DNA from 3 places in the Caballeronia sp. BCC1704 genome. Region 1 is predicted to be linked to each of the others. Evidence: predicted binding sites of a transcription regulator. Region 1 holds the regulator's gene; each other region holds the start of a gene.
The links. The regulator FliA, encoded in region 1, starts transcription of late flagellar genes. The targets are predictions, from matches to a motif close to CTAAAGTTTNNNNNNNNNNNGCCGNTA.
Positions count from the first base shown of each region.

Region 1 (4,162 bases):
ACGACCATCGCCGATCAGGCGCTCGTCGGCGCCGCGCTCGCCGCAGGCGGCGAAATCGCGCTGCCGCTCTTGTGGGTGGTTTTCTGGTTTCTTATCGGCTCGGGCTGCCGTTACGGCAAGCGCACGCTCGCCGTTTCCTGCGCCACCGCGATGACCGTCATCGGCGCGCTCGCGCTCTGGCAGCCGTGGTGGAACGCTAACCTGTCCGCCGCGCTCGGGCTCGCGTTGAGCGTGCTGGCGGCATCGGTGTATCTGACGGTGCTCGTCGATCGTCTCGGCAACGCCAATCGCGATCTCGCGCGTCAGGCATCGACCGATCCGCTCACGGGTCTCGCGAACCGCTACGCGCTGGAACACATCGTCAATCGCACGATGTCCGACGCCACGCAGGACACCGTCCTGCTTCTGATCGACCTCGACGGCTTCAAGGAAGTCAACGATACCTACGGCCACGCAGTCGGCGACCTGCTATTGCAGCAATTCGCCAACGTGCTCGCCCGCCGCATGTCCAACAGCGACACCGTGGCGCGCCTGGGCGGCGACGAGTTCGTGGTGCTCGCGCTTCAGGCGCAGAGCCGCACGGCCGTCCTCGCGATCACCGAGGGCATTCACACGGCGCTCGCTTCGATCACGTCGGTGGATGGCCGGCCGGTTTCGGTCTCGGCGAGCATCGGCGCGTGCATGCTGTCGAGCGCCGCCGACGCTCGCCACGCCGACATCCACGCCGTGCTGCGCGCCGCCGACCGCGCGATGTATCGCGCGAAAAGTCTCGGCATCGGCAAAACGGTGTTCGCCGAAGCGCGAGACTTCGAAGCCGGCTAGCGCATTACGCCTCGACGCTCGTCCACGACTGCTCGCGCAGCTTCGCGCGCAAACGGGCGACCGCCTGGCTGTGCAGCTGACACACGCGCGATTCGCTCACTTCCATCACCGCGCCGATTTCGCGCAGGTTCAAGCCGCGTTCGTAGTAGAGGCTCATCAGCAGCTTCTCGCGTTCCGGCAGCTTGTCGATGGCTTCGATCAACGCGCCGCGCAGGCTGTCGTCGAGCAGCGCGGACAGCGGGTCCGAACGGTCGACGCAATAACGGTCGAGGAAGGGCTCGTCGTCGGCGGAGCGGTCGAAGTCTTCGTAGTAGATCAGCTGGCTGCCGTGCAGGTCTTGCAGCATCGACTGATATTCGTCGAGCGGCATCTTCATGTGCTCGGCGATTTCCACTTCGCTCGCGGCGCGGCCGAGGTTCTGCTCGACCTTGTGCACCGCCGATTCCACTTCGCGCGACGTCTTGCGCATGCTGCGCGGCAGCCAGTCGTTCGCACGCAGTTCGTCGAGCATGGCGCCGCGAATGCGCTGGCTCGCGTAGGTTTCGAACTGCGCGCCCTGATCTTCCTTGTAGCGGCTCGCCGCATCCAGAAGACCGATCATGCCGGCCTGAATCAGGTCGTCGAGATCGACGCTCGCCGGCATCTTGGCGACGAGCTGAAGTCCGAGCCGACGAACGAGCGGCGCATATTTAGTCAGGACGTCCGACTGTGAGAGTTTGCCTTGGGCGTTGTACATCTGAGTCACCTTAATCTTGATCACATCGACGCCGTACTGGTCAATGCATGACTGGAAAACATCGACGCCATGCGTCCCGTCTCCCGTCCGCCCTTGTCAGCCTCGCCAACCGAAAACCGCGCGTCATTCCGGACCTGCGTCTCGCTCCCTGACGGCGCGGGACGCATCGGCCAATGCAGAAGCTCCGCCGCGATCTGCCGGTAGTCGCGCGCCGCGGCTGTCGCCGGGAACGCTTCCACCACGCAGCGCGAGAGCTCCTTCGCCCGAGTGACGCGCGCATCCTCGGACACATACCCTGCCTGCACGAGCGACACGGCCAGATACCGGCTCGCGACGCCCGACAGGTTGTCGAACGCGACCGCCGCGTCGGCCGGGTTCTGCACGTGATTCACGAGCACGCGGAACTGGCCGATCGCATGGGCGTAGTGCAGACGCTTGATGCACGCGTACGCCTCGGTGATCGCGGACGCGGCCACCCGCGTCACGATGAGAAAGTCATGCGCCTGCGCCGCGAGCGACGAGAGCGCGCCGTATCGATCGAGCTGCGCGTCGATCAGAACGATGTCCGCCTGACCGTCGAGCAGCGCGCGGCACTGCGCGGCGTCGTGGCTGATGCGTTCGTCGCGTGGCGCGGCGAGCAGCGAGAAGCCGAACGGCGTGCGCGTCACCGCGTCCTGAAGCGCTTCGCGGCCCGACATCACCGCGGCGAGCGCTCCTGCGCCCGACGTTCCGGCGAGGCGCGCAGCGGATGCCGCGTTCGCCCGCTCGTCGATCACGAGCACGTCCTTGCCATGCACGGACAGCGCCGCGCCCAGATTCACGACCGCCGACGTGCAGCCGATGCCCGCCGGCCCGCCCGCCACCGCCACCACGCGCGAACCGCCTCGCGTGAGCAGCCTTCTCAGACCTTCGGCCTGATCGAGCACGAACTTATCCAAAGCGGACCTCATGCAGTTCGGTGGTGGCGCGCGCGGACAATGCGGAGAGCAGTGCCGGCACCTCGTCGTCCTGCGGCACGAAGGGCGAACCCTCGCGCGGAATGCAGAACGCGCTCTTGATCAGAAAACGCTTGGTCGCGACGTACAGGTTCTCCGGCACCTTCTGGCCGGTCGAGACGTAATGCACCGGCAGCTTGTAGCGGATGACGGTATCGAGCACGCCGCCGAGATTCGTCGCTTCGTCGAGCTTGGTCAGGATGCAGCCCGCGAGCGGCGGCTGATCGGCCGCGCTCTTGTAAGCCTGCACCACTTCGTTGAGCGTGTCGCCGTGGCTCGTCGCGTTGAGCAGCAACAGGCGCTGCACCGGATGACCCGCGCCGCAGAGCATCGAAATCTGGTCGGAGACCATGCGATCGCGCTGGCTCATGCCGATGGTGTCGATCAGCACGATGTGCTTGTTGCGCAACTCCGACAGCGCGAGTTGCAGGTCGGCGGCGTCTTTCACCGCGTGGACCGAGACGCCCAGAATCTTGCCGAAGATGCGCAGTTGCTCGTGCGCGCCGATCCGGTAGCTGTCGGTCGTGAGCAGCGCGACCTTGCTCGCGCCGAAGCGCATCACGCAACGCGCGGCGAGCTTGGCCGTGGTCGTGGTCTTGCCGACGCCCGTCGGGCCCATCAGCGCGAACACGCCGCCGCGTTCCATCAGCGCGTCTTCGCTCGCCATGACCGGCAGGTTCGATTCGAGCACCTGCTGCACCCATTCCATCGCGTGCTCGGCGCTTTCCATCTCGGGCATGTTGTCCACGACCATGCGCACCAGTTGCGCGGAGAAACCGGCCGCGAACAGGCGCTTGGTCAGGCCGGCATTGCCCGGGCTGCGGCGCTGGCGCTCGCCCCACAGGAGACCGGAGAAGTGCTCTTCCATCATCTCGCGCATCGACGAGAGCTCGTGCATCACCGTTTCGTTGACGACTTGTTCCATGCGCGCGCGAATCGCGTCGGTCACGACGGCGGCCGCGTTCGCGGGCAGACCTTCGAGCGCGCTGTCGGGCGAGGCTTCCGCTTGCGGCGCGCCCGCGTTGATCTTGTGGGCGGCGCGGCGCGCGGCGACTTGCGCGGCTTCGCGCGCCCAGTCGGGCGTGTCGATCTTCGGCTGCGCGGACTCGCGCAGCGCGTAGTTGCTCGGCTCGGGCTTGTCGGCGCGCTTCTCGGCACGCTGGTCGGCGGCTTTCGGCGCGGATGCCTTCGGCGGGACCGGCACGCCGAGACCTCGCGCGATCGCAGCGGATGCCGAAAGCGGACGATTCGACGGCGTTGCGGCCTGCTCGGCGATGCGTCGCGCGTGCTCGATCAGCCACGGGTTCGATTCGGCCATCGTGCGCGGTGCTTCGTCGGCAAAGGCGTCGCGCGGGGCGTCGTGGTGATCGAGGTCATCTGCATGGACTTCCGGATTCGCGCCGAAAACCGACGAGAACACGTCGCCGCTCGCGTACGGATTCGCGGCGGCCGGTTGCTTCGCGGCCACGGCGGCTGCGGCTTGCGCGAGCGCGGAGCGCGGCGTGGCGCTCGGGAATGCGGCCGGCGCCTGTTCGTGCGCGGCCGGCGAAATGGATGCGATGTCGCGATCCGCCACGCCCACGATCTCGACCGAACCGTCGTCCAGCGT
Region 1 covers NZ_CADFFT010000001.1:218,177-222,338, forward strand. The annotation lists gene HWX53_RS01030 (GGDEF domain-containing protein) at 1-822, shown strand, start outside; gene HWX53_RS01035 (RNA polymerase sigma factor FliA) at 827-1,558, opposite strand; gene HWX53_RS01040 (MinD/ParA family protein) at 1,579-2,496, opposite strand; gene flhF (flagellar biosynthesis protein FlhF) at 2,489-4,162, opposite strand, start outside.

Region 2 (4,162 bases), 260 kb from region 1:
GGCAACGCTCGAACAGATTTATGCCGAAGCCGCGCCTCACGCCGACGAAGCAACGGTGAGCGCGCTCGCCGAGCGCGAGGTCGATAAAGAGATCGAGATCGGCTTCATCTTCGAGCCGGTGCTCGCGCTGCTGCGCGAGGCGAAAATTCGCGGCCTACGCACGGCAATCGTCAGCGATACCTATTACTCCGAGGCGCAATTGCGCCGCATTCTTTTTACAACCGCGCCGGAGCTCGAATCGCTCATCGACGTCGTGTTTTGTTCGTCCGAATTCGGCGTCTCGAAGTCCACGGGACTCTGGAATGTCGTGACGGAACGGCTGGGCGTCGCGCCGTCGGAGATTCTCCATACCGGCGACAACCCGTACGCGGACTGGGCCGTTCCACAGCAGATGGGCATCGGCGTTCTGCATTTCCAGCAGCGCGACGAAGAGATGCACAAAGCGGACCGACAGCGGCTGATGGCGGCGCGCGTCCTCTTTCCGTCGATCCGCGCGACGAAGCCCGCGCCGAGCTTGCATCACGCCATGCGCTCCCTGCAACAGGGCCGCGACATGAGCGCGAACGAGCGCATCGGCTACTGGTCGGTCGGCCCGATCATGCACGCGTTCGCGCGCTTCGTGCTGGACACGCATGAGGATCTCAAAGCGCGTGGCACGCCGCACAAGCTCGCGTTTCTGCTGCGCGACGGGCATCTGATTCATCGGGCATGCGAAGCGCTGCACGGCGGCCCGATCGGCAATGAAGCGTACGTCGGGCGGTTCGTCGCCGCCGGTTCGACCTTCGACAGCCGCGAGGCCATCGAGCGTTATCTGAGTACAGAGGTCATCAACCCGCAGATGATGAAGTTCGGCGCAGACCAACTGCAACTGCCGCCCAAGGAAACCGGCAAACTGCTGGCCGAGGCAAACGCGTCCGCCAATTCGCTGCAGACGTTCCGGCGTCTCGTGCTGGAACCGCGCATGGTGAAGCTCATCATCGAACGCAGCGCGGCGCTTCGTCAGCGGCTCTTTCGCCATCTGCAGCGCACCGTCGGGCTGGAGCGCGGCGACACGCTCGTGATCGTGGATCTGGGTTACTACGGCTCTATTCAGCGCTCGCTCGGCAAACTGTTCAAGAAGTATTACGACGTGGAGATCGTCGGGCGCTATCTCGTTTCGCTGGATACACCCGGCTGGCGCGCGGATCGCGCGGGCGTCGTCGACAGCCGCTGGGCCGATGAAAACGTGATGGAGATGTTGATCGCGCATATCGGCCATTTCGAGCAGATGTGCTCGCTCAAAACCGGCAGCGTGTATGACTTCACGGACGACGGCACGCCGCTTCTCAACCAATCTGCGAAAAGCGAGAAGCAAATCGCGCAAAGCGGCGAAATCCAGGATGCTTGCGTCCGCTTTGTCCGCGATATGGCCGCGATGCCGGCCACCGGCTTTCCCCGCCTGACGCCTGAACGACTACGCGTCGATGCGGCCATCTGCCTCGCACGCCTACTGTATCTCCCGGACCGCGACGAAGTGGCCGGCGGCAATGAGACGGTGTTCGAGATCAACGGGGCGTCCATTCACGCATTCAACGTCGCGGATAACGACGCGGGCATCGAAGGGCTTCGTCAGCGCGGCCCCTTCTATATGCGCAGCATCGGCAAGGGTTTTCGTCCGGGTTATCCGTACGAGATGCGCCACGCAGGCATCGATCAGGCGATCTTTCTAATGGCCGTGCGCCGTCACCGTCTGGATTTCACCGTCGACGATACGACGTACCGCGAGACGCGAATTCCCGCGCTTTTCGTGCGCGGCAATGAAACCGCGACCGAGACGCTGACCGCGCGCGCGACTTACGACGGCTTCTATTCGCTCGTCGTGCCCATTTCCGACTTCGACGTCGCGCTCATGTTCGGCAAAGAGATGAACTGGGTTCAGATTGCGTCGGCGACAACCTTTCCCGCGGAAACGCTGGATACGCGTATTGAGTTCGATCGCCAGCGCGCGCTCTCGCCTGGGAGCGAGATCATTTACGACGGCATGACTGAGCGCGAATCCGGCATGTTCGAGATGTCGCCGAACGGACTGATCTATGTGCCTGCCATGGCCGGAAACACGCGGCAATTGATGCGCCTGACGTTCCGCCCGCTTTCCTGGGTTCAGAAGGCTGACACCGCCCTCGCCTCATGAAGAGATATCGGGCCGGCTGCCTGTAAAGGTGTAGCCGGCCCGGCCGTAATTGCTTTTAAGCCCTGCCGGCCAAGGCGCCGGCAGACTCCGTGAAAATTCGAATCGCATTCGATCTTCGGCCTAAAGTTTCTTTCCCGTGGGCCGAAATCCTTAGGTAAGGCAGTCAGCGAAACACATTAAATATCGCGACGCCGCATTCAGACTCAGACTAGTAGCGCCTTTACCAACGAGGTAATTTGAAATGTTGAACATCAACACCAACACCCTGTCGCAAACGACGCAAAAGAACCTGCAAGGTTCGCAAAGCGCGCTGTCGTCGGCTATTAACCGCCTCTCGTCGGGCAAGCGCATCAACAGCGCAGCTGACGATGCAGCAGGCCTGGCGATTTCGACGAACATGACGTCGTACGTCAACGCGCTGAACCAGGGCGTGTCGAACGCGAACAACGCGATCTCGATGATTCAAACGGCGTCGGGCGGCCTCAGCTCCACGACGGACAACCTTCAGCGTATTCGCCAGCTGGCCGTTCAAGCAGCCGACGGTTCGCTCTCCGACACGCAGCGCGGCTACCTCCAGACGGAAGTGACCCAGCGTCTCGGCGAACTCGACCGCGTTTCGAGCCAGACGACGTTCAACGGCCAAGCCATGCTGTCCGGCTCGGTCTCGACGGTGGCCTTCCAGATCGGCGCAGTGGCGAACCAGACGCTGAGCGTCGACTTCGGCAGCACCGCGATGAGCCAGACCGGCCTGTTCGGCTCGGCATCGGTCGACATCTCCACGGCAAGCGGCGCGCAGTCCGTGATCAGCCTGGTCGACACGGCGCTCGACACCGTCAACACGCTGCAATCGACGCTCGGCGCTGAACAGAACCGCTTCACGTCGGCCGTTACCAGCCTGCAATCGCAGTCGACCAACCTGAACGCAGCGCAATCGGCCATCACCGACGCGGACTTCGCGCAAGAAACGGCGAACCTGTCGAAGGCTCAAGTGCTGCAACAAGCGGGTATCTCGGTTCTCGCGCAAGCGAACTCGATGCCGCAGCAAGTGCTGAAGCTCCTCGGCTAAGCGCATGTGACCTGCCCCGCCGCAACATTGGGCGGGGTTCGGCAGTTCACTGGGAGGCCCGCCTCCCAGCTTTCGTTAGCGCAGCGACATTCCTCATCGGCGCTGCGCTCACGAAAGCTCGCAAACAGATAAGGCAGTCCGTCCGGAGCATCCGATGACCACCACCACCTCGAGTACCGACGTCAGCGCCACACTGGCCGCTGCCGCGAAGTCCATCATCAGCGGCGCGACGAACTCCACGCTCGATGTATCCACGCTGGTTTCCTCGCTCGTCACCGCGAAGACCACCGCCCAGGCCACGCAGATCGCCAACAAGACGGCGAGCGACAACACGCTTCTGTCCGCCGTCTCGCAGATCAAGTCCGCGCTGTCATCGGTGCAAACCGCGCTGAAGAGCCTTTCCGACGGCACCGGACTCGCCGCGTACACGGCGACGGCGAGCGGCAGCGGGCTCACGGCGACGGCCGGCACGAGCGCGGTGGCCGGTTCGTATGCGATCACGGTCAACAACATCGCCAGCGCGCAGAAGATTTCGTCGACGGCGCACGCCGCCACCGACACCTTCGGCACCGGCACGCTCTCGCTTTCGCTCGGATCGAGTTCGATGAACGTGACGCTCGACGGCACGAACACGCTGGCGAGCATCGCGTCGTCGATCAATTCGGCGAGCGACAATCCCGGCATCAGCGCGACCATCGTCACGGGCACCGACGGCCAGCATCTCGTGCTCGCGTCGAAGACGACGGGCGCCGCCAACACCATTTCGGTCACGGCGGGCGCAGGCGTCGATTCGTCGCTTTCGTACAGCACGGGCAGCAGCAACTACACGCAGACGTCAGCGGCGCAGGACGCGTCGCTCACGGTCGACGGCACGGCCGTCACGAGCTCGACGAACACGCTCACGACCGCGATCGGCGGCGTGACGC
Region 2 covers NZ_CADFFT010000001.1:477,466-481,627, reverse strand. The annotation lists gene HWX53_RS02220 (HAD family hydrolase) at 1-2,170, shown strand, start outside; gene HWX53_RS02215 (flagellin domain-containing protein) at 2,412-3,236, shown strand; gene fliD (flagellar filament capping protein FliD) at 3,391-4,162, shown strand, end outside.
Region 2: the regulator FliA is predicted to act here: its motif matches at 2,291-2,317, upstream of HWX53_RS02215 (flagellin domain-containing protein).

Region 3 (4,162 bases), on a different contig from region 1:
GCAATCAGTTGCGTATCGCGCGGGCGCTGCCGGCGTTGCGCGCGGGGGCGTCGATCGCGGAGGTGGCGGCCGCGAGCGGCTTCACCGATCAGAGCCACTTCACGCGGCATTTCAAGCGGGCGTTCGGGGTCGCGCCGGGGCGCTGGCGGTGATTGGCCGGGAGTGCGGGAGTTGCTCGCCGTGAACGGCGAGAGGCTTCGCCGACCGCGGCTGTTTCACGCGGCACGGCAAGCAGCCGTTCCGCGTTGCGCCGGGGGCGCTGGCGGTGAGTTGCAGGAGGGCGTGAGTCGCGTGCCGTCGGCGGCGAGCGCGACCCGACCGTGACGCCAAAGTCAACACGAACGCCAACACCGACGCCCACCACGCCGATGCACCCTCGTTTCGCACGCACGACGCGTGCAACGGAAACCACTCCGGGATCGCACAGCACCGCAATCTGCATCACGGCCGCGTCCGCCCAAGCAACCGCGCGCGACAACACTGACACCGCAAGAACGTACAAGCTTTCGCATTCACGCCGCCTTATCCTCCGCGAATCAGGAGGACGATCTTGAACGCACCATCCGGCAACGCCTGGCGGGAACTCACCGCCGGCGCTCGCGACACCATTCCGATGATGATCGGCGCCGCGCCCTTCGGCGTGATCTTCGGCACGCTCGTCACGGCTAGTCCGCTCACGCTCTGGCACGGCCAGCTGATGTCGCTCGCGGTCTTCGCGGGCTCGGCGCAGTTCATCGCGGCCGGCATGATCGCGGGACACGCGAGCTTCGCCGTCATCTGGGCGACGACCTTCGTCGTCAATCTGCGCCATGTGCTCTATTCGGCGACGCTCGCGCCCTACGTCGCGCATCTGCCCGCGCGCTGGCGCTGGGCGCTGGCCGGCCTCTTGACCGACGAAGTGTTCGCCGTCGCCTACGCGCACTATCGAGCGCGCGCGCCGGGCGAAACAGGGCCGCACTACTTTCTCGGCTCCGGTCTCGCGATGTATGCGAACTGGCAAGCGTGGACGCTCATCGGGCTCTTCTTCGGCGCAGCGTTTCCGGGGCTCAAGTCGCTCGGGCTCGATTTCGCGATGGTCGCCACGTTCATCGCGATCATCGTTCCGCAACTCGTGGCGCTGCGCTTCATCGCGGCGGCGCTGGCCTCGGGCGTGCTGTCGTTCGCGTGGCAAGGCTGGCCGTACAAGCTCGGGCTGCTCGCGGCCGTGCTCGCCGGCGTCGCCGTGGGCTTGCTGCTGACGCTCATCGAACAGAAACCGCGCATGAAAGACGCCAAGGAGCGCGCGCAATGAACTACGTCATCCTGATTGTCGGCATGGCGCTCGTCACGTATCTGATCCGGGCCGCGGTGTTCGTGCTCGGCGAGCGGCTGTCGTTTGCGCCGGTCGTGCGCACGGCGCTCGGCTTCGTGCCGGTGACGGTGCTCACCGCGATCATCGTGCCGATGACGGTCTCGCCGCACGGCAACGGCGCCGAGCTGACGTGGCGCAATCCGCAACTGATCGCGGCGTTGGCGGCGATCGCCGTCTGCGCGCTGACACGCCGCGCGCTGCTAACGATCGCGGTATCGCTCGGCGTGTTCTTCGTCTGGCAGCTCGTCGTGCTGCGCTGAACACCGAAGCGAGGCGCCTTTCTAGAGCCCTCAAGTTTCCGGCCGCTCCGCCGTTATCTGAAACGAACGGACTCCGCCCGCGCGGCAGGCCGACAGCATTTCCCGCCATCGGGCCAGCCGAGCGCGGAACCGGAAACCGACATGCGTCAAATCACTCTTTCGTTGCGCGATGAAACGATCGCGTCGCTGAATCGCGACTTCGAGGCGTTCCTGCGTCTGTCGCTCAAGCTCGACCCGCAGTTCGTCACGCCGTCGTTCGAGGACTTTTTGCGCGCGAAGCTGCTCGACAACGACACGCCGCTCACCGAGCAGGCCGTGCAGCGCATGCTCACGCACGGCCAGTATGCGTGGGCCAAGCGCGCGCTCGACAAGGAGTTCCCGGATGTCGTCGAAATTCTGATCCGGCAGGCGGCCGAGCATGGCTTCGCGTTCGCGATCCGCTCCGACTGGAGCGCCGAGGATCTGGTGAAAGCGTCGCGCGAATGGGCGACGGCCATCGTCACCGAAGCCAAGGGCGACGCCTCGCAGGTGGACGTGCTCGCCTCGCAGATCAAGTCGGCGGCGGTGGATATCCGCGAAGTCGAGCAGAAGATGCAGACGCCCGCCTGGCGGCTCGCCGATTCGCTGCGCCAGCGCGTCTTCGATGCGAAGATCGCGGTGGAAACGAACGTCGGCTCCACCGCGCGCGAAAAGCTCGGCGAACTGCGCGCGCTGCTGCGGCTGGGCATCTTCTACGGATCGATCCAGAAACAGGAAGCGCAGCAACTGCTGGAATATCTGCGCTCGATGCGGCCGGAGCTTTTCGTCGACGAACCCTACGACGGCTTCACGCGCTTCGCGGCGTGGCTGCGCAGCATTTTCGGCAGCGCGCCGCGCGTGCCGCGCGCCTCACGCGCCCCGCGCTGAACGAGCGCGGCCCTACTCCCACATTCCCTTCAGCCGCGCGGCGATATCGATCTTCGCTTTCGCCGCCGCGGCCAGGCCCGCCGCCGTCGGCGCAGCCGCGACCGGCACCGGCGGCCATGCGCCGGCCTCGAAGTGCTGCATCAGATGCGGCGGAATGAAGCGCGTGCGCTGCGCCCACACGTGGCGATCGCCGAGATTCGTCTGGTTGTGCACGTAGAAACGCTGCGGCGTGACGATGTGCAGATCTTCTTTCGCCCGCGTCATCGCGACATACAGCAGGCGGCGCTCTTCGTCGATTTCCTCGTCGCTGCCCGTGCCCATATCGGACGGAATGCAGCCGTCCACGCCGTTCAGCACGAACACGTTGCGCCACTCCTGCCCCTTCGCCGAGTGGATGGTCGAGAGAATCAGATAGTCCTCGTCGATGAGCGGCACGCCGGACTCGTCGCTCGTCGCGTCGGGCGGATCGAGCGTGAGTTCGGTGAGGAAACGCTCGCGCGTCGGGTACGTGGACGCGATGCTTTCCATCTGCAATACGTCGCCGATGCGGATAGCCGCGTCTTCGTGATTGCGTTCGAGGTGCGGCTCGTACCAGCGGCGGATCATCTCGAATTCGGCGGGCCACGGCGATTCGCGGCCGCACAGCTTGCCCATGAGCGCGACGAAGCGCGGCCAGTCTTCGCTCGCCCGCGCGGGCGCTCCGAACGCGGCGATCGCGGTCGGCGCGCGCTCGGCCTGCGCGACGCTATCGAGTAAGCGCCCCGCAATCGCCGGCCCGATGCCCGGCAGCAGTTGCGCGACGCGAAAGCCCGCGACGCGATCGCGCGGATTCTCGGCCCAGCGCAGCACCGCGAGCACGTCTTTCACGTGCACGGAGTCCAGAAACTTGAGGCCGCCGAACTTCACGAACGGAATGTTGCGCCGCGTGAGCTCGATTTCGAGCGTCGCGCTGTGATGCGCCGCGCGAAAGAGCACCGCCTGCGACTTGAGCTTCATGCCGGCCTCGCGCGCCTCCAGCACCTTTTCGACGACATAACGCGCCTGATCCGCCTCGTCGGCGACCGAAACGACGCGCGGCCTTTGCGCCGATGCCTTGTCGGTCCACAGATCCTTCGTGTACCGCTCAGTGGCAAGCCCGATCACCGCGTTCGACGCTTCGAGAATCGGCTGCGTCGAGCGATAGTTGCGGTCGAGCGTGACGGTCGCGGCGGGCGGGTCGAAGTGCTGCGGGAAGTCGAGGATATTGCGCACCGTCGCGCCGCGAAACGAATAGATGGACTGCGCGTCGTCGCCCACGACGGTGAGGCCGCGTCCGTCCGGTTTCATCGCGAGCAGGATGGTGGCTTGCAGGCGGTTGGTGTCCTGATATTCGTCGACGAGCACGTGATCGAAGCGGCTCGACAAGTCCGCCGCGATGCTCGGCTCGGCGGCGAGGTGCGACCAGTAGAGCAGCAGGTCGTCGTAGTCGAGGACGCTTTGCGCCTGCTTCGCGCTCACGTACGCGGCGAAGAGGCGCTTCAGGTCCGCTTCCCACTCGCGGCACCACGGATACGCCTGGTCCAGCACGGTGGCGAGCGACGCGCCCGTGTTGACGACGCGCGAGTAGATGGCGAAGCACGTCGATTTGGCGGGAAACCGCTTCTCT
Region 3 covers NZ_CADFFT010000004.1:285,576-289,737, forward strand. The annotation lists gene HWX53_RS21085 (AraC family transcriptional regulator) at 1-152, shown strand, start outside; gene HWX53_RS21090 (AzlC family ABC transporter permease) at 614-1,291, shown strand; gene HWX53_RS21095 (AzlD domain-containing protein) at 1,288-1,611, shown strand; gene HWX53_RS21100 (DUF4088 family protein) at 1,753-2,517, shown strand; gene HWX53_RS21105 (ATP-dependent helicase) at 2,530-4,162, opposite strand, start outside.
Region 3: the regulator FliA is predicted to act here: its motif matches at 1,641-1,667, upstream of HWX53_RS21100 (DUF4088 family protein).